Regions from separate parts of the Shewanella carassii genome, predicted to be linked through region 3. Evidence: riboswitches for the same ligand, from Rfam matches in the RefSeq annotation. Region 3 holds a riboswitch; each other region holds the start of a gene.
What was found. A riboswitch is a leader RNA that binds a small molecule or an ion and turns the genes downstream of it on or off. The one in region 3 is predicted to bind lysine.
Positions count from the first base shown of each region.

Region 1: it holds a riboswitch for lysine, as region 3 does, so the genes downstream of both, K5621_RS06760 (Na+/H+ antiporter NhaC family protein) here and lysC (lysine-sensitive aspartokinase 3) in region 3, are expected to answer to the same signal.
Region 2: it holds a riboswitch for lysine, as region 3 does, so the genes downstream of both, K5621_RS17290 (Na+/H+ antiporter NhaC family protein) here and lysC (lysine-sensitive aspartokinase 3) in region 3, are expected to answer to the same signal.

Region 1 is NZ_AP024618.1:1,466,799-1,473,819, forward strand. It holds gene K5621_RS06740 (amidohydrolase family protein) at 1-1,411, opposite strand, end outside; gene K5621_RS06745 (H-NS histone family protein) at 1,710-2,108, opposite strand; gene K5621_RS06750 (electron transfer flavoprotein subunit beta/FixA family protein) at 2,468-3,217, shown strand; gene K5621_RS06755 (electron transfer flavoprotein subunit alpha/FixB family protein) at 3,218-4,141, shown strand; lysine riboswitch at 4,232-4,430, shown strand; gene K5621_RS06760 (Na+/H+ antiporter NhaC family protein) at 4,512-6,083, shown strand; gene K5621_RS06765 (GGDEF domain-containing protein) at 6,161-7,021, shown strand, end outside.
Region 2 is NZ_AP024618.1:3,849,068-3,856,088, forward strand. It holds gene ureG (urease accessory protein UreG) at 1-55, shown strand, start outside; gene K5621_RS17275 (GNAT family N-acetyltransferase) at 168-680, shown strand; partial or broken gene K5621_RS17280 (DUF3302 domain-containing protein) at 803-1,037, shown strand; gene K5621_RS17285 (HlyD family secretion protein) at 1,349-2,479, shown strand; gene K5621_RS17290 (Na+/H+ antiporter NhaC family protein) at 2,563-4,143, opposite strand; lysine riboswitch at 4,232-4,403, opposite strand; gene K5621_RS17295 (oxidative stress defense protein) at 4,610-5,317, opposite strand; gene rimO (30S ribosomal protein S12 methylthiotransferase RimO) at 5,552-6,976, shown strand; gene K5621_RS17305 (ribosome alternative rescue factor ArfA) at 7,014-7,021, opposite strand, start outside.
Region 3 is NZ_AP024618.1:831,535-838,555, reverse strand. It holds gene rluA (bifunctional tRNA pseudouridine(32) synthase/23S rRNA pseudouridine(746) synthase RluA) at 1-494, shown strand, start outside; gene asnC (transcriptional regulator AsnC) at 603-1,064, shown strand; gene K5621_RS03900 (succinylglutamate desuccinylase/aspartoacylase family protein) at 1,118-2,224, opposite strand; gene lysC (lysine-sensitive aspartokinase 3) at 2,214-3,581, opposite strand; lysine riboswitch at 3,718-3,895, opposite strand; gene K5621_RS03890 (DUF3293 domain-containing protein) at 3,981-4,412, opposite strand; gene arcA (two-component system response regulator ArcA) at 4,971-5,687, shown strand; gene fusA (elongation factor G) at 6,011-7,021, opposite strand, start outside.

The sequences.
Region 1 (7,021 bases), 640 kb from region 3:
CACTATTGAAGCTGCCCTTAAGTTTTCGGGGTGTTTGCTGGCTCAATTGCAGCTCAAGATCTAATTCCAGCTCAGCCAAATGCAGGCGATAACTGCCTTGCCACTGGTATCCAGGAGCCGTTTGTATTTGTTCTTCACCTTGTAGCCAAACGCTGACTATTTTGCCGTCCTGAAACAGATTACCCTTGGCTATCACCAGATCGGCCATATAGCCGGGCGCCAGTTTACCGACCACATTATCTATGCCAGCGGCCGCAGCAGCCTGGGTTGTCAGTGCCGCCAATGCAGTTTCTTCATCGAGACCGGCTTGCAACGCCATTTTCAGCCTAGGCCAAAAGGCTTTGCCGTCTATGCCGTATTGGGTGAAGGAGAAGGGGATATTGTTGGCTGCCATCACAGCAGGATTACTCGGTGCCCGCTCCCAGTGTCTCAAGGTTCTGAGTGGCACTTCCCTGGCATTGTCTTCATCACTCATTTCTGGGGCCGCTGGAAAGTTCAACGGCAATATCAATGCGGGTCGATATTGCTGAAGTTCTTTCACTCTTGCATATTCCTGGCCATTGCCCAGTAAGGTGGGAGGGATATCGGCTTGACTCAATAGCTTGGCTGCACGCAACTGGTTATTGAGGTTGCGGGTATCAAATATTGCCCCGCTCGCTTTTATATCGTGCAATCGTTCCAGGGCGATATTAAATTCGGGAAGTAATAAGTCATCGCGACCGACTGCTTTCTTTTTATTCTGGTTATACCAGTGGGCATCGCTGAGCGTCTGCCTTATTAAGGCTATGCTCCCCATCAGGGAGTTGGGGTAATCCTGCGGAGAACTCCCTTTGTCAAAAGCCATAAAGTGATGACTCCTGGGGCGATATATCAGTTGATTACTATTCTTATCAGCCAAAGATAAGGAAACGCCTATACCCCTGAATATTCCGTCAAGATGAGCACTTTGAACGCTGGTAAAGCCATTGCTTATCCAATTTGACGCAGTTTCTTTATCTGCCGAGACATAGGCGAACCATTCTTTATCGGCGTGAATTGCCCCATTCTTTGCTGCAGCCCCCTTTGACTTAATTTGATAAACAGGGCCCTCAATAGTAGTAGGTGTTTGTGAATACTCCAGCCCGTAATCAGTAAAGGGATCGATAAATCCCGGATAAATAGTGTGCCCCTTGAGATCTATCCTATAGGCATTTTGTGGAATTTCATTATTGGAAATTACTTGTTTGATATGATTATTTTCAATGAGTAATGTGGCGTTATCCAATTGCTTACCCGGGGAGAGCATGAGTCGTGCATGAGTTAAGGCGGTCAATCTCGGGGTATTGTCTGTCAACTGCGTTTCATCTGCATAGGCACTGTTGACGATAAGAACGGCTAAAAGCGGCAGTGCTGCGGGGAATATGCTTCTCATTTTTATGTAACTACCCTGTCATTATACTTTTAGTAAAGTAATACTAATCAGTACCTTGATGTAAAATTGTGCTAGTGGTTAATGAAGGTTAAAAGTCATTTTGACTGCCGTTAAAAGTAACCCGTAGATGTTGCGAAATGTGATTGAGGCAGCGTTTTATACTGATTTAACATGGAAGTTAACTCAAGGGGGGTGTAAATGCCAAGAGGTAATTGTAAGGCTTTTTAACAGTCGAGTGATGTTTTATAGACATAAAAAAGCCCCGACACTGTCGAGGCTTAAGTAAATAGACAACTGGTTAGATCAGGAAATCATCCATTGAACGACCTTTGTCTACTTCATTCTTGAATACGGTTGGCATACGGCCTTGGCCGGTCCAAGTAATGGTTTCACCGTCTACAACGATTTTGTATTTCGGTGGGCGAGGGGCGCGTTTCTTTTTAGGAGCAGATTTGGCAGCAACAACATCACCAAGATCTTCAACTGATAGGCCAACGGCTTCCATCTGTTTACGGATATCTTCAATTTTAGATAGACGTTCAGCTTGAGCCTTTTCTTCTTCCTTGGCTTCTTCTTCACGTTCAATAATGATTTTATCCAATTTTGCCGCCAGATCACGCAGATCTGCAACGCTTAACTCTTTTACTGCGGCCTTAAAACGACGACCGTGAGTCAATATATCAAGAAAATCGCTCATAGGTATTTAGGTCCCACGCTAATTTATAAATTGGGTTAGGGTTAATATCGTTATAAATAATAGAAACTATAAGAGTCAGGATCAAATATTTTTACGTCCATTGACATTAATTTCTTTATTTAACTCGATTCTATGACCATGAAAGTTGCCAAGTGTTCAAAAAACTGGCCTTAAAGTGTGACAAAATTGACAAACGGTCGTTTAAGTTGATGTTGACGTTAACGTTAACAGCACGTAAAGTTGACTCATTCTGTACTGATGTCCTGGAAAAGGGCGAGTAAGCCAGCGCTGGCTACGCCTTATCTTGTTATCATCGGTACGCAACCCACATTAGATACAAGGTGTAGGAAGGAAACCCTATGAAAGTATTGGTGCCAGTAAAACGTGTGGTCGATGCCAATGTGAAGGTCAGGGTCAAGGCCGACAACACAGGCGTTGAAACAGCCAACCTGAAAATGGCGTTGAACCCATTTTGTGAGATTGCGGTAGAAGAAGCCGTGCGTCTGAAAGAAGCGGGCAGTGCTACTGAAGTCGTCGTTGTCAGCATAGGTCCCAAGGCGGCACAGGAGCAACTGCGTACCGCATTGGCTCTGGGCGCCGACCGTGCCATTCACATCGAAACCGATGAAGAGCTGGTGCCCCTTTCTATTGCCAAACTGCTCAAGGCGGTGCAGGACAAAGAACAGGCGCAACTTATTCTGCTCGGTAAGCAGTCTATCGACGGCGATAACAATCAAACCGGACAGATGCTGGCGGCGCTTGCCGGTATGCCCCAGGCAACCTTTGCATCTGAAGTGAAGTTGGAAGGCGATAGTCTGCTGGTCACCCGGGAAGTGGATGGCGGCTTGCAGACTCTGTCTATGCCTCTGCCTGCCGTGGTCACCGCGGATCTGCGTCTCAACGAGCCCCGCTATGCTTCTCTACCCAATATCATGAAGGCCAAGCGTAAGCCGTTGGAGACCCTGAGTGTTGAAGATTTGGAGGTGACTCTCAAGCAGCACGTACAGGTGCTTGAGGTGGCAACGCCGGCCAGCCGTCAGGCAGGTGTGATGGTGGCTTCCGTTGAGGAGCTGGTGGACAAGTTGAAAAACGAAGCGAAGGTGATCTAAATGGCCGTATTAGTAATTGCAGAACACGATAATGCCAGCCTGAAACAGGATACGGCCAAAGTTGTCGCCGCGGCTAAGGCCATAGGCGGTGATATTCACCTGCTGGTTGCCGGTCAAGATTGTAAGGCCGCCGCCGATGCCGCCGCCAAGCTTGAAGGCGTCAGTAAGGTACTGCTGGCCGATAACCCTGCCTATGGTGCTCATTTGGCCGACAATATTGGTGAGCTTATCTTGTCGCTGAGCGGCGACTACAGCCATATCCTGGCTGCAGCCTCAAGCCTGGGTAAGGACATTCTGCCTAGAGTGGCGGCTTTGCTGGATGTGGCTCAACTTTCTGAGATCACCAAGGTGATTGATGCCGACACCTATGTTCGTCCCATCTATGCCGGTAATGCCATGGCGACCATTAAGAGTCTGGATGACAAGAAAGTGGCCACTGTGCGCGCCAGCGCCTTCGACGCCGTTGCCGAGACGGGGACTGCCGACATTCACCAGCTCGACAGCGTATATGAAGCCAAGAGCAGCTTTGTGTCCCAGAGCCTAACCGAGTCGGTTCGTCCGGAGCTTGGCAGCGCCAGAGTGATTGTTTCCGGTGGTCGCGGTATGGGCAGTGGCGAAAACTTTGCCATGCTGGAGACGTTGGCCGATAAGCTGGGCGCCGCCGTAGGTGCATCACGGGCCGCCGTAGATGCCGGCTTTGTTCCCAACGACCTGCAGGTCGGTCAGACGGGTAAAATTGTGGCGCCCGAGCTTTATATCGCTGTGGGTATCTCCGGGGCGATTCAACATCTGGCCGGGATGAAGGACTCAAAAGTCATAGTGGCCATCAACAAAGATCCTGAAGCGCCTATCTTCCAAGTGGCCGATTATGGTTTGGAAGCGGACCTGTTTGATGTGGTGCCCAAGTTGAACGAGTTGATTTAATCTGTGATCTAGGTCACGATAGGCGGCTTTGGGGTAGCATCCTCAAAGCCGCCTATGTTTTTATGTGCGTCACGCCTGACATCAGGCGTCCTGAGAAGTAGAGGCGCACTAAATATCAGTAGCGGTAAGCAGGGTGATTCCGTTTATGTATCGCGAAAGGATTTGGTGCCGAAGTGGTTGCGACTCATCAAGGTCCACCGCTGGGGCTGTTACCAAATAGGGGCAGCACTGCCATAGTATATTCTGTCGGGATGACAGATTGACGTTACTATGGAGCGCTACTGAAAGGACAGGTGCTACTCGGTATGTTATTGCCTTTTCCCACCAGTTCAGTTGCCCTCCATTCGTATTTAACGAAGAACAAGACTCAATGACAGTACTAAGTTATGCCGACTCGGCACTCTCTTTGTTGCCGCCGGTTGTGGCAATTTTATTGGCGATCTTCACCCGGCGGGTGTTGTTATCGCTGGGGTTAGGAATACTGATCGGAGCCTTGTTGCTCAATCAATGGTCGGTGTTGGATACCGGGGTTTATCTGGGGCAAAGGGTGCTTTCCCTGGTTTGGGATGATGGCGCTTTTAATGCCTGGAACCTGTATATTCTGGGGTTCCTGGTGCTGCTGGGGATGATCACGGCACTGATCACCGTCAGTGGCTCGGCCAGAGCCTTTGCCAACTGGGCCAGACAGCATATCCGCAATCGTCGTGATGCCAAGCTGCTAACCATGTTTCTCGGTTGTGTGGTGTTTATCGATGACTACTTCAACAGCCTGGTGGTGGGCAGTATCGCTAGACCGCTGACCGACAGATATTATATCTCCCGCTCCAAACTGGCGTATCTTTTGGATTCTACCGCGGCGCCCGTGTGCGTTATCTCGCCGGTGTCCAGCTGGGGCGCCTATATTATTGCCCTTATCGGCGGTATTCTCACGGCTCATGGTTTTACTGAAATAGGGCATCTGAGTGCTTTCGTGCAGATGATCCCGATGAACTTCTATGCCTTATTTGCTCTGGCGCTCTTGCTGTGTGTGGCCTATATGGAGCTGGATATTGGCGCCATGCGCAAACACGAGCTCAACGCCCGTAAAGGCAATCTCTATGATGAGTCCAAGGGACTGCCGCCCGGCGCCAATGCCGATCTGCCCGAGGCGGAAACCGGTCAGGTGCACGGCTTGTTCCTGCCCATAGGTGTCTTGGTGGTGGCGACCTTCTACTTTATGGTTTCCAGCGGCGCCGATGCCCTGGCGGCAGAAAGCCTGCCTTTCAGCATTATAGGCGCCTTTGAGAAAACCGATGTGGGCTCGTCCCTGTTTTTTGGCGCTTCCATCGGACTGGTGGTAACGCTGCTGCTGGCCTTTATCCAGAAGATTGAAGCCAAGATGATCCTCAAGGCGCTCACCTCGGGTGCCCGCTCTATGTTGCCGGCCATCTATATTCTGATGTTTGCCTGGACCATAGCCGGGATCATTGGCTCACTGGAAACCGGCAAGTTTATGGCCAGTCTCGCCAGTGGCAATATTCCCTTTGCCTTGCTGCCGGCCGTGTTATTTATTTTGGCAGGGCTTACCGCCTTTTCTACCGGCACCAGCTGGGGCACTTTCGGGATCATGTTGCCGATTGCTGCCGATATGGCCATGGGCAGCCACAGCAGTATGATGTTGCCTATGCTGGCCGCCGTGCTTTCCGGTGCTGTGTTTGGCGATCACTGCTCGCCGATATCGGACACCACGATTCTGTCATCCACAGGTGCCAGTTGCCATCATATCGACCATGTGCTGACTCAGTTGCCCTATGCGGTCTTGGTAGCAGTTATTTCCCTCGGCGGCTATATAGTACTCGGCTTTACCGAGTCGGTATGGCTCGGGCTTGCCTGTAGCTGCATACTGTTCCTGTTGGCTCTGGTGTGGCTCAAGTGGCAGCAGCCCAAGAATAGTGCGGCCTAATCCGCCAACTGAAAAACGCTGCCGAGGCAGCGTTTTTTATTGCCTATAATTCAGTAAATCGCTTGAGTTGGAGGTGTATGTCAGCCTTGGATATCCCCGTGAAATATCAGTTGGAGGCCAGGCAGGCATTCCTCCATGATTTAAGCTGGCGTATGGCTGCCGGCGCCTTTGTCTATCTGTTTTGTTGGCTGTTGCTCTTGATGCCCTTTAATGCGTTGTTGCCGCAACCCATAGTCTGGGGTGAGATGGTTAAAGGTGCACTCTTATTGCTATCGGCGGCGGTGATCCGAGCCTTGGGAGTTTGGCTCTATGTGCGCCGCGCTTCATCCAGCGTGAATTGCGATGAGACGAGTGGAGCCAGCTATCCCTTTGAAAGCCGCGATTGGGGACTGAGTCTTGGCTTGGTGCTCAATGCCCTCAGTTGGTCGGTGCTTATGGCGCTTATCCTCAATGGGGAGCAATTTACCGCACTTAGAGAGCCTAGCTTGATGATCTGTGGCGTACTCTACGCCTTTATCAGTATTTCTCTCTCCATTGATCTACGTCAGCTCAGGCTATTCCTGCTCTGTTTTCCCCTGCCTTTAGGGCTCGCCATGACGTTGCAGGGCCAGGCGCATGATATTCTGGCCGGTGGCTTGTTGATGGTATCTGTGTATCCAACCTTTCGTTTTTGTCGACTGCATCATAGGGAGTATTGGCGGCAACTGACAGCTAGGTTGCAACTCAAAGATTACTCCGAGCAGCTTGAGCATCTCAGTCGAACGGATTCTCTTACCGGACTCTACAATCAGCGCAGCTTCATTGAACAGCTGGATAGACTCGACAGTCGGCAACCTCGGGCCTTGTTATTGTTGGATTTGGATCATTTTAAACAAATCAATGACAGCTTTGGCCACCGGGCCGGGGATCTGTGCCTAGCGGAAGTGGGGCGGATCATT
Region 2 (7,021 bases), 1.4 Mb from region 3:
GGTGGCTGAAATCATCGACTTTATTGTCACCCAAGGCATGCTGGATCAGCACTGAGCCTGAGCAGTGCCTGCCACCTGGGCAGGCACTGTTTTTGATATCCAGTCCATTAGGTGGCACGCCGACCGGCTTGTGGCATACTCAGGCGAAACCACCTTGGGAGCCTGGAATGCATCTGTGTCACTGCCAACTTGAGCAACATGGCGAAGCGATACGCGCCATCCTCAACCATGCCATTGCCCATACCACAGCCCTTTATGAATACCAGCCAAGGAACAAGCAGCAGATCCGCGACTGGTTCGGCGCCAAACAACAAGGCAGCTGGCCAATTCTGGGCGCCGAGGATGAGCAGGGGCAACTGTTGGGATTTGCCAGCTTCGGCCCGTTTCGCGGCTATCCAGCCAACCTCTACTCGGTGGAACATTCTGTGTATGTGCACCCGGAGCATAGAGGCAAAGGGGTGGCGCGCTTTCTGATGCAGCATTTGATAACCCAGGCCCGGGAGCGCGGCATGCGCACCATGGTGGGCGCCATAGATGCCGGAAACCAGGCCAGTATTGCCCTGCACCTGAAGTTGGGGTTCAAGCACTCAGGCACCCTGCCCCAGGTGGGCTATAAGTTCGGCCGTTGGCTGGATTTGGCATTTTATCAGCTTATGCTGCCGGGACCTGCCGAGCCCTAACCCTTTCGGGCGCGAGTCGGTTTTAGTCTTATGCCCCTGAAAAAATTCATCATTCCCGGGCAATCCGCCAGCGGCCATCTACACTTATTCAAGCGTATTTACCAATAAGGGAATCCGATTAGATGACACTGGATTATATCGCGCTGGGGCTGCTGATCTTTGTCGCCCTGGTGATCTTCTACGGGGTGATAGTGATCCACGACATCCCCTACGAACTGGCCAAGAAACGCAACCACCCCCATCAGGACGCTATTCACTACGCAGGCTGGGTGAGCCTGTTTACCCTGCATGTGCTGTGGCCGTTTCTGTGGATCTGGGCCACGCTCTGGCGCGAGGACAGGGGCTGGGGCTTTGACAAAATTCAACAGGAGCAGCAATCACTGCACCATGAAACCGTACTTCTGGCGCAGCAGTTGGAGCTATTGAGTGAAAAAGTCGCCGCCCTGGAAGCCCAAAAGCATGCCGCCACAGAGGCCCTTGCCGCGCCGAGTGCCCAAGTCCAAAGCCAAAGCCAAGCCCCAACCCAAGTCCAAACATCTTCAGAAGAGCCCCAAGCCGCCCCCAAACCCACCAGCGGCGTGGACTTGGATACGGCAGCAGACTCGACCGACATTCCAGGTACAGATAATCAGACCCAAAGCAATAACAAGAATGGGGAGAACAGATAAATGGATCTCTTGCTTATCCTCACTTACACCGCCATCTGTGTCGCCATCTTCAAGATTTTCCGCATTCCACTCAACAAGTGGAGCGTGCCCACCGCCGTGCTCGGCGGAGTAGTGCTGATAGGCACCTTGATTTTGTTGATGAACTACAACCATCCCCATACCGCCATGGGCAGCCAGATGTATGTCACCACCCCGCTGATCCCCTCGGTGCGCGGCAAGGTCATAGAAGTGCCCGTCACCCCCAATAAACTGCTGAAAGAGGGCGAGTTACTGTTCCGGGTCGATCCGACTCCTTATCAGACAGAAGTCACCCGGCTGGAGGCCAGCCTGGAGCAGGCTAAACAGGCGGTATTGGGGCTGGACGCCGCCTATAAGGCCGCCGAGGCCAGTCGCATCAAGGCCGAGGCCGAACGGGACAGAACCCAACTGGAATATGAGCGCTACCGCAGCGGTTTTGAAAAAGGCGCCTTCACCCGTGCCGATGTCGACAACCGTCGTCAGTACTATCTCGGCGCCCAGGCCTCAGTAGAGGCGGCCGAGGCCGAAGCCCGGCGCGCCAAGCTGGCACTGGAAGCCGAGTATCAGGGGCAAAACACCCAGGTGGCCGAAATTGCCGCCATGTTGGAAAAAGCCAGATTCAATCTGGAGGAAACCAGCATGCGCGCCCCCTCAGACGGTTATGTGACCCAGTTGACCCTGAGACCGGGAATGATGGTGGTGCCCATGCCCCTCAGGCCTGTGATGACCTTTGTCCATCAGGAGGAGCGCTTCTTTGTCGGCGCCTTTAGGCAAAACTCGCTGCTGCGGCTGAAACCCGGTTTCAAGGCCGAGCTGATCTTCCGCGCCCTGCCGGGCAAGGTGTTTCAAGCCGAAGTGGTCGAAGTGCTGCCGGCCATAGGTGAATCTCAGGTGCAGGCGCAGGGGCAGCTCTATGGCTCGTCACAAATTCGCCTCAACGGCCGACCTCTGGTGAAACTCAAGCCGCTGGATGATCTGAGTCAGTATCATTTGCCACTGGGTACCAATGTGGAGATCGCCATCTATTCCGATAGCTTTGAGCATGTATCAATCATGCGTAAGGTATTGATAAGGATGAAAAGCTGGCAGAACTATCTCTATCTGGATCACTGAGACTCCTTATCTTCGCGAGCCTTTGGCAAGAGTAAAAAGCCCCCGGAAAAACTCCCGGGGCTTTTTGGTATCCCATCTCAGCCTCAGCCGATGGCGGCCTCGGGAGCCGCCTGGAAGCGCCTGGCGTGATAGAGGCAGAAGAGTGCAAACCAGGCGGCACTCACCAGGAAACCGGCCAGGGTGGAATGCAGCAGCCCCATGGCCAGATAACCCAGTGCTGCCCCGAAGGCGACGGTCAGGGCATAAGGCAACTGGGTCAACACATGATCTATATGGTGACAGCCGGCGCCGGTGGCCGACAGAATACTGGTACTGGAGATGGGCGAACTGTGGTCGCCAAACACAGCACCGGCCAGCACAGCCGACAGCATGGGCAGCAGGAGTTGGATATCGCTGGCGGCGGCCATATCTCCGGCGAGTGGCAACATGATACCGAAAGTGCCCCAACTGGTGCCTGTGGCAAAGGCCATGGCGCAGGAGAGCACAAACACCACCACAGGCAGCAGCCCTGTGGGCAGGTTGCCGTTAGCCAGGCTGGCGAGATATTTGCCGGTTTCCATGTCACGCACCACGGCGCCTATGGTCCAGGCAAACAGCAGTATGTTGATCGCCGGCAACATGGCCATGACGCCTCTGGGGGCGGCGCGCAGCCAAGTGGCGATCCCAAGGCCGAGACGCAGAGCCAACAGGCCGGACACCGCCAGGCTGCAAAGGGCGCCATAAACCAAAGATGAGCCCACATTGGTATGTTCAAAGGCTCCCAGCACGCTGAAGGCCTGACCATTGGCGGCCAATACCTGGGCCCCGGAGTCCAGCATGAAATAGATACTCGCCGCCGTCAGTGTCACTATCGGCAACACCATATCCAGCATGCCGCCGCGGCTGTCGGCCGGGGCTTCCATATCCAGCCCGATTGGCCGGCCCTTGGATTCATCCCAGAGCTTGCCTTCGAGCGCCCGCTGCTCATGCTGTCGCATCGGCCCAATATCCAGTTGGAAGGCGATGACCACCACCACCATGATCAGGGTAAATACCGCATAGAGATTCATGGGGATCATCTGCACAAAGGCGGCGATCGGGCTCTGCTCTGTCACCCCATGGGCCACGAGTATGCCGCCCACCAGGGCGATGATATAGGCCCCCCAGGAGGAGATGGGCATCAATACGCATACGGGCGCCGCAGTCGAGTCCAGCAGATAGGCCAACTTGGCGCGGGAGATCTGGAATCTGTCGGTCACAGGGCGGCAAATGGGCCCCACCGACAGGCTGTGGAAGAAGTCGTCAATAAAAAAGGCAAACACCATCAAGCCGGTGAGCGACTTGGCGCCCTTGCGGCTCTGGCAGCGCCTGGCGGCCCATTCGGCGAAGGCCCGGGTCGCACCCGAGGCGGTCATCAAGCTGATAAGCCCACCCAGCAGCAGCATAAACAGCAGCATATTCAGGTTATCGCTGTTGGGAGCACCATCGACCCAGAAGATTTTCAGCACACTGTCAACCAGGTAGCGCAGCGATTGCAGCGGTGAAAACTGCTGCAACATCAGGCTGCCGACGACTATGCCTACCCCAAGGGAGAGCAGTACTCTACGGGTGATGATCGCCAGCGCAACCGCCAGCAGAGGAGGAACTATGGACCAGGGAGAGTCCGCAAAATGCATGATATTCATGATCTCTTTACACCTAAAACAACTAAGGTGGAGATCTACCGATAGGATCGAAGAAACTCAGACCAAGGAGGGCAGAAACTTCTCAGCTCCTTCAGGTAGCGCTCCATAGTGGATGACTATGGCAGTCCTGCACCTATTAGATACAGAACCAGCAGTCAGGTTTGATGACCTGGCTACTTCGGCGCCGACTCCTTTCCCCGGGCCTCAAAGGCATCACCCTCTTCCCGGTTACTCTTAGGCAGCGCGCCTCTACTCAAAGGTATTCGACTGGCATTCTAACTATCACGGCCCCAATAGCAAGCTGGATTGTGCCTCTGGCGGTAAATATCCCGCTAGGCGGGCATTAAGCCTAGGGGAAGTGACTCATGTCACGGCCTAGCAATACCGGCACCGCTTGTTCACGAGCCACGGTTAAAAACTGCTTCGCTGCATCAGCGAGCCGGCGGCTCTCACCCGAATGCTTACTTCAGTCACGCAGCTTGTAGCTGACCTCTACCCTGTCGGAGAAGGTTACCTGGCCATACTCATAGCTCTGGTTGATAGCGCCTTCAGCCATCATGGCGGCCTTGTACATCACTGGGCGCACCGGGCCTTGGTCGAAATAACGAATCGACCAGACGCCATCGAGTTTCTCGCCAAATCCGGCCGCCAGCTCACTGGCCTTTTGCTTGGCATCTTCAATGGCCGCCTGCCGCGCCTGCTTGCGCATCTCGGCTTCTTTACTGGACTTGAGGTTGATCTGGTTCACCTTGTTGATCCCGCCTATTAACGCCGAGTCCAGTATGGGATTGAGCTGATCCAACTGTTTCACCAACACGGTCACACTACGACTGGCGCGATACCCCTTGAGCTCGGGCGCCTTGTCCTTGAGGTAAACATACTCAGGTTGCAGATTCAGATTGGCGGCGGCAATCGACTCCTTAGCGACCCCGGCCTTGAGCAGGCGCTCGATAAAAGCGGCCACAGCCTTGTCGGATGCGGCCTTGGCCGCCTTGGCATCAGATTCGCTTAATGACACTTCAACATGGATTTCGGCCATATCGGGCTCAACCTGTATCTGGCTGACGCCTGTGGTTTCCAGTAGAGGTCTATCCTGAGCCAGTACTGAGTGGCTCATCAGAGTAGCGGGTAACAATGCGCCTATCAGCGCCAGATTCAGCAGAGATTTTTTCATCTTGGTTCTCCAAAAAGTTCGCTTCGTTGACCATAGAAACGCAGCCAGCTGCCAAAAGGGTTAAAAAAATCAAAAAATTTTTCAACGACGTTTTGAAGCGGCAACCGAGATGGCAACATAGAACATAAATCAACCAGTCCAACTGTACCTTTTTATTGGCTGAGGTATAATCGCCGCCAATTTTACCGGCACCCAAGCGTGCTCCATCAGCTTTAGCATTGCGGAAAACAGCTCTTGAAGAAATCAGTCGACATTTTTGATCCCAAGCAGACCACGACTCTGGACACTCCGGCCAAGACTCTGGCACAGGGAAACAGCCCTGCCGAGGCCCAAACCAGCGGCAATCGCATCGGCTTTGTCAGCCTGGGCTGCCCCAAGAACCTGGTGGATTCCGAGCGGATCCTCACCCAACTGCGCATCGACGGCTATGAGGTTACCAACAGCTATGACAATGCCGACCTGGTAATAGTCAACACCTGTGGCTTTATCGATGCCGCGGTGGAAGAGTCGCTGGATGCCGTGCGTGAAGCGCTGGAAGAAAACGGCAAGGTGATAGTCACCGGCTGCCTGGGCGCCAAGGAAAACCAGATCCGCGAAGTGCATCCGGATGTACTGGAGATCACCGGCCCCCACAGCTATGAGGCCGTGCTGAACCATGTGCACAAGTATGTGCCCAAGCCGGAGCACAACCCCTTCACCTCGCTGATCCCACAAGCCGGCGTTAAGCTGACCCCCAAGCATTATGCCTACCTGAAGATTTCCGAAGGCTGCGACAACCGCTGTACCTTCTGCATCATTCCGGCGCTGAGGGGCGATCTGGACAGCCGCAGTGTCGGCAGCGTGCTGGATGAAGCCAAACGCCTGGTGGAAAGCGGCGTTCAGGAAATTCTGGTCGTCAGCCAGGACACCTCGGCCTACGGCAAAGACAAGGGCGGCCGCACCGACTTCTGGAACGGCATGCCGGTGAAGCAAGATATCACCACCCTGGCCCGCCATCTGGGCAAGATGGGTGTGTGGGTACGCCTGCACTATGTCTACCCTTACCCTTGGGTCGATGAGCTGATCCCGCTGATGGCCGAAGGACTGATCCTGCCCTATCTGGATCTGCCGCTGCAGCACGCCAGCCCTCGCGTGCTCAAGATGATGAAGCGTCCCGGCCGGGTCGACCGCCAGTTGGACGCCATCAAGAAATGGCGTGAGATCTGCCCGGATCTGGTGATCCGCTCAACCTTTATCGTTGGCTTCCCCGGTGAAACCGAAGAGGATTTCGAAATCCTGCTGGACTTCCTGCGTGAAGCAAGGCTGGACCGAGTGGGCTGCTTCAAGTACTCGGAAGTCGATGGCGCCGTGGCCAATACCTTGGCCGAGCTTATCAGTGAAGAGGTCAAGCAGGACCGCTATGAGCGTTTCATGCAGGTGCAGGCCGAGATCAGTGCCGAGCGGCTGGCGCGCCTGGTAGGCCGTGAGCTGGATGTCCTTATCGATGATGTGGACGAGGAAGGCGCCATTGGCCGCTGCTATGCCGATGCGCCTGAAATCGACGGCATGGTATTCTTAAACGGTGAAGTGGAACTAAGCCCAGGGGACATGGTGCGCGCACTGATCACTCATTCTGATGAGCACGATCTGTGGGCCGAACTGGTGCAGATGCCGGAATAAACTCTCCCAACACCTTGGAGAAATCTTTCTTGAGGTGTCAGCAGG
Region 3 (7,021 bases):
GCCTGGACATGGCCACCTCGGGCGTACTCTTATTGGCACTGAGGCGCAGTGCCGAGCGTGAGCTGAAACGCCAGTTTCGAGACAGGGAAACCCAAAAGAGTTACTACGCCAGAGTCGCCGGTCATATCAAGGCCAACCAAGGCAGTATAGAACTGCCACTCATTTGCGATTGGCCCAACAGGCCCAGACAGAAAGTCGACCATCAAGTGGGTAAGCCGTCACTGACTCACTATGAGGTGATCAGCAAGGGACGCTATTCAACTCTGGTCAAACTGATCCCCATCACAGGGCGTTCACACCAACTCAGGGTGCATATGATGGCGCTGGGCCACCCCATTCTGGGCGATGGTTTCTACGCCGACTCCTGGGCAAAAAGATTGGCTCCCAGATTGCTGCTGCATGCCGCCAGCCTCAGCATCAAGCATCCCTACTCGGACGAACCCATGAGCTTCAGTGCACCTGTGCCTTTTCTCGCGCCCGAAGGTGAGCAATAACGGCTAACGTCACCATAGATGTTGAGCCAAAAGTCGCCATAAGACTGGCAATTTTACAATAAAACACGTAGATTCATGCCTGATTATAAGCAATTTAGGCGTGATGCTGTGGATACATCATTTCAAAGAGATCAACTGGACAATCAGATCCTGGAAGCCCTGATGCAGGATGCTCGAACCCCTTTTGCCGAGCTGGCCAAACGCTTCAGCGTCAGCGCAGGTACGATTCATGTCAGGGTCGAAAAGATGAAACAGGCCGGTATCATCACCGGAGCCCAAATAACAGTTAACCCCAAGGCTCTAGGCTATGATGTCTGTTGCTTTATCGGCATCAATCTCAAGAGTGCCGGTGATTATCCCGCCGCCATCTCCAAGCTCAATGAGTTGGAAGAAGTAGTCGAAGCCTACTACACCACGGGCAACTACAGCGTATTTGTCAAAGTGATGTGTCAGTCCATCGATGCCCTGCAGCACGTATTGATTAACCGTATCCAGTCGATAGATGAAATTCAGTCCACCGAAACCCTGATCAGCCTGCAGAACCCGATTGTCAGGGCGGTAAAACCCTAACATCTGATCCGATTAGTTAAAAAAAATGGCCCGGCTTATCACCGGGCCTGATTTTAATCAGAAACAGAAAAGTAGTGGGTCATCACCTTGTAGAGCTCAGTCCCTTGGTGCACCGACGCCGATGCAAAATGCAGCACGGGGATCACATCCTCATTGAGTGAGAGCCTGGTGACTTCAGTACCGACATCGACTCGGTCGAGCCTGAGCATATTGACCAGAGGTGTGCCCGCAGCCAAAGGTACTCCCGGCTCGGCCAGATACTCCACCATCCCTGCCATAGGCGCGTGAAACTTTCGATAGTCTTTCAGCAAACAAGCAAAACGTGGCATCACCTCGGGCTGTATGCGCTGGGTTATCGCTCCCCTATGGCTCAAATAACTTAATATCCCTTCCGCATCCCGGCTGGCATCGGCAAGATCGATACGCTCCTGGCTGCCAAGCTCCAAGGTAAAGGCTGACACGGCGACTCTCAGATCTCGCCCCCGGCTCTTGGCATAATCGCTAAGTTGCCACCAGGGATTGAAGGCCGCTTCATCCATGGCGCCACCAAAACCTTTGGGCATTACCAAGGTGTAGGGAATATGAAAGTAGCTGGCTGCGGACAACTCATATTCGGGGCAATAGAGGTGTTTACAGGACTTGGGGCCGGTGTGCAGATCCAGCACTATGTCAGCGCCGTGCGCCAGTTTCTGCAGATTGAGCGCCAATCTCTGGCCGGTCGTCACTCCCCAAGGATTGGCCAATGCCTGTTCACAGTTGCCAATAAGAAGCTGACGAAAAGCATCAAACAATACCTGCTCCTGCAGCTCACTATACTGCGGATACCAGTCATCCAGGTGGACGGCCTGATCCAGATAGGCTCGGTTCCAGTTGATACCTGTGATGGGGTCGAAGCGGCCCAAGGTAAACTCACCACTTTTCTGGTTGATCCCCAAGGGGTTGGCCAGAGGCACCAGAGTGATATCCCCCAGAGGCGGATGCGCCTTGAAGTACTGCAGCAACTGCAAAATCACCGCATTGCCCTGCACCTCGGCGCCATGCACATTGGCCTGAATATAGACGCTGGGCGCCGAATGACTGGAGCCTTTGAAGCGATATATGGGGATGGTCAGAGGCTGACCTGCGGCCAGCTCCCCAACCTGCAGGTGTTCAAGCTGCATCCTGAGCACCTTCAAATAAGTTGCGATGCAAAGCGGCCACCACATCACCGGCTTCGGCTTCAGACACCAAGACACAGAGATTGTGTGGACTGGCGCCCTGACAGATCATTCGGACGTTATGGGGTTCGAGCACTTCAAATACCCGGCGACAGATCCCGGCAGTAGTGGCTATCTTGTTGCCTATAATGGCCACCAGGGCCAGCTTGTCTTCCACCCGCACCCGGCAGTGTTGCGACAACTCCTGCAACAGAGCTTCGGTCAGAAGCCCCTTACCGGCCGAATCTGAGCCTGTTTTGTCCAGCGTCAGCGATACATTCACCTCTGAGGTGGTAATGAGATCGACACTGATCTTATGCCGCGCCAAGATAGCGAAGGTTTCGGCCAAGAACCCCTGGGCATGCAGCATCTGCAGACTGTGCAAGTTAAGCAGGGTCTGATCTCGTCTCACGGCAACGGCCCTGAATACCGGCTCATCATCCACTTGGTGGCGGATCCAGGTGCCGCCTTTTTCCGGCGCCCGACTGGAACCGACAAACACTTGGATCTGTTGACGCACCGCCGGCAAGATGGTGGCAGGGTGCAACACCTTGGCGCCAAAAGTAGCCATCTCGGCCGCCTCATTAAAACTGATTTCAGCAATGGGCCTAGCGTTGGGAGCCAGTCTGGGATCTGTGGTGTAAATTCCTTCTACATCGGTCCAGATCTCCACCGCATCGGCTTCCAAAGCCTCAGCCAATAGGGCCGCGGAATAATCACTGCCGCCACGCCCAAGGGTAGTGGTTCGCCCCTCGGCATCGGCACCGATAAAGCCCTGGGTCACCAGCAGTTGTTGCTCAAGCAAGGGTTGTAATTTCTCTGTCGCCAGCCGCTTTAGCTCGGCAATTTGTGGTTCGGCCTTACCGAAATGGCTATCGGTACGCATCACCTGACGCACATCAAAGGCGCAGGCCTTGGCACCGCGTTCTCTCAAAACCGCGGCAAACAGTGCTGAAGAGCATTGCTCACCGAGGGACAGGATCTCATCCACCATAGCATTGCTCGGCGCCTGCAACAGCTTGGCACTGAGCGTTGCCATGCGGCTGAGCAAAGCATCCAGCGCCGCGGCTACATCGGCCGGTCTGCCGAGTTTATCCAGAATTGCGTATTGAATGCTGGCTATCTCTTTCAATAGCCTGAGACGACGCTCGTCCCCCATGTCTGCCTGGGACAACTCCACCAGCAGATTGGTCACACCTGATGAGGCACTCACCACAACCAAACGAGTAGCCGAATTTCCCAGCACAATATCGGCACAGCAATTCATCGCCTGATAATCGGCGACCGAGGTACCGCCAAACTTGGCAACAACTAGGGACATCAGCGCATTCCCCCGCAGGCAGGAGACAGGGAAAGGTTGACAACGAGAATAGATTTCATGAATTAAGCTCCGAACAGATAACGTTCGAAGAGCCTGGTGCTGAGATAACGCACCCCAAAGTAGGGAAAAAGCGATCGTCACCAGAAGCTCTCCACCAAAAACCAGGTGACAGCCGCCAGGATTCAGCCTGACCAACCGACCGGAGAGCGTTACCAATGCGCATCCCGACCTCGGCGTTAATCTCCCTCATGAGCCGTCATTGGAAATTGGCTTCCTCTGACTCACTACCTAGTTAACGCACCTCTTCTGTTCCTTTCTCTCAAAAGGGATTAAAAAATTAGCAATAAAGCCCTTATGAAGTCAATGCTAATTTGCACCCGATGAAATTTCCTCAACTCATCAGTCACTGAGCTCGGGTAACTCATTAACCAGTCTAGCCCTGTTTTTAAATAACCCGAGTTCAACTTCACACTCTCCCCTAAGGCAGGGCACTAAGGTTAATATGCCATTATTCACATAGTAGAGAGCGTTTTGATGGTACTTTAACGCCAACTCGATTGCTGCGGTCTTATCCAGAAACAGAGCCCAACTTTTCTCCATATGACTGAGATCCTCAGCCGCCCCTATGATCGCCCGGTAAGGTATGCCCAACTTATCAATATCACCTTGTAATTGCCGATCGAGAAGACGATTTTGACTGGAAGTCAGTTTTTGCCCCAAGGGATTATGGGCGGTGACAATAGCGAAAGGTATGGTGGAAGAAAACGACTGAGTCAATAAAAAGCATGCGCTCTGGTAGCATTGCCAGAGACTTTCAAATGCAGCATCCATTGTAGTATCTGTCTCTAATTAACCGAATTCATTCTAGCAAAGGGTTACAAAATCCCCTAGTCTCGTGAGCAAGCTCACAGTAAGGCAGAATGTAAAATGCTTAAGTTTCAACACTCAACATAAAAACTTGTGATGCGGATCATAGTTAACCATTAATTTGTTAACATTTTATTTGTTAACAAATGCCCAATCCTAGTACAATGTAATGTATCGATGAAGGCTTAGAGTTAAGCGTGTGACCCGGCTAGCGCCATTACGCGACAGCATAAGTCTCTATCGATAACGACTCTGTACCAAATGTAATCTGGTTTTAAGATAACGTTTTTAGAATTTCCAAGCCTTTCAGGAACTAAATCCCACGACTGGGAATCCTAGATTGTACAGTTCGCGCCTCTCCCAATTGGAGAGCATACTTTGCTAATCATGAAGTGTGTTGCCGTTTCATTTCAGTTTTGAACAGCACTTACGTGAACCCTGTGAATGTTGGCGTTTTAGGTATTAGAACGGAGCGTCACCCGCGCTCATGGTTAGATAAACTGATTTAATTAGGTAAATAACATGCAAAACCCGCACATTCTGATCGTTGAAGATGAAGCCGTTACCCGTAACACGCTGAGAAGTATTTTCGAGGCAGAAGGTTATGTGGTGACCGAAGCCAATGATGGCGCAGAGATGCACAAAGCCTTGCAAGAAAACAAGGTGAACCTGGTGGTTATGGATATCAACCTACCGGGTAAGAATGGTTTGCTATTGGCGCGGGAGTTGCGCGAAATCAACAATATCGGTTTGATCTTCCTTACCGGTCGTGACAACGAAGTGGACAAGATCCTTGGTTTGGAAATCGGTGCCGATGATTACATCACCAAGCCATTCAACCCTCGCGAGTTGACTATTCGTGCCCGCAACCTGCTGACTCGCGTCAACAGTTCAGGCATTGAAATTGAAGAAAAGGCCGCCGTTGAATACTACCGCTTCAATGGTTGGAGCCTGGAAATCAACAGCCGTTCTCTGGTGAGCCCACAGGGTGAATCTTACAAACTGCCACGTAGCGAATTCCGCGCTATGCTGCACTTTGTGGAAAACCCAGGCAAGATCCTCAGCCGCGCTGAGCTGCTGATGAAAATGACCGGCCGTGAGCTCAAGCCACACGACCGTACTGTCGATGTGACTATCCGTCGTATTCGTAAGCACTTCGAAAGTGTGCCTGATACACCGGAAATCATCGCCACCATCCACGGCGAAGGCTACCGCTTCTGCGGTAACCTGGAAGACTGATAAACACGCTTTATCAGCCCTACACAAAGCCAGCCTATCGAGCTGGCTTTTGTTTATCTGCTATCACCTATTTCAGTTCTCCTCGCTACTGATATTCACAGTAGCTTCCTCACGGTAAGTCTCTGCCGATCCCAGCTCCTTTATCTTAGGTAGCGCCTTGGCCCATATGCCACTTTCGGAAACAGTTGCCATACGATTGCCCATTGATGTACATGGGCATCCGCCGAGCTGAGTGCAAGTTTGATTCTGCTGGCTTCGCGGCACTAGATATTCGCCCATAAAAAAACCCGCCATCAAGGCGGGTTTTTCAGGATTAATTATCCTTACTTCTTGGCAGCGTTGCGTGCCTTGGTTTCAGCGATAACAGTCTCAGCCACGTTGGCAGGACATGGAGCATAGTGAGAGAACTCCATGGAGAACTGACCACGACCAGAAGTCATAGTACGCAGGTGACCGATGTAACCGAACATTTCTGCCAGTGGTACGTCAGCCTTAACGCGTACGCCAGTCAGACCGGCTTCCTGATCCTTGATCATACCGCGACGACGGTTCAGGTCACCGATAACGTCACCAACGTGATCGTCTGGAGTGAACACGTCAACCTTCATCACAGGCTCAAGCAGCTGAGGCTTGGCTTTAGGCATAGACTGACGGAATGCACCCTTGGCAGCGATTTCAAACGCGATCGCTGAGGAGTCAACTGCGTGGTAACCACCGTCGAACAGTTCAACTTCAACGTCCAGTACTGGGAAGCCAGCCAGAGGACCTTCGTTCATCATGTCTTCGAAGCCGCTTTCAACTGCTGGCCAGAATTCACGAGGTACGTTACCACCAACAACGCTGGAGGTGAACTTGAAGCCACTACCAGCTTCGCCTGGACGGATGCGGTAGTCGATCTTACCGAACTGACCAGAACCACCAGACTGCTTCTTGTGAGTGTAGCTGTCTTCAACGGCTTGAGTGATGGTTTCACGGTAAGCTACCTGTGGAGCACCAACAGTCAGTTCAACACCGTGAGTACGCTTCAGGATGTCTACTTTGATGTCCAGGTGCAATTCACCCATACCCTTAAGGATGGTTTCACCGGTTTCTTGGTCGGTTTCAACCTGGAATGATGGATCTTCTGCAACCATCTTACCCAGAGCAACACCCAGCTTCTCAGAAGCGCCTTTGTCCTTAGGAGTTACAGCGATAGAGATCACTGGATCAGGGAAGATCATAGGTTCAAGAGTACATTCGTGCTTAGGATCACACAGAGTATGACCAGTCTGAACGTTCTTCATACCCACAACGGCGATGATGTCACCGGCTTGGGCAAAGTCGATCTCTTTACG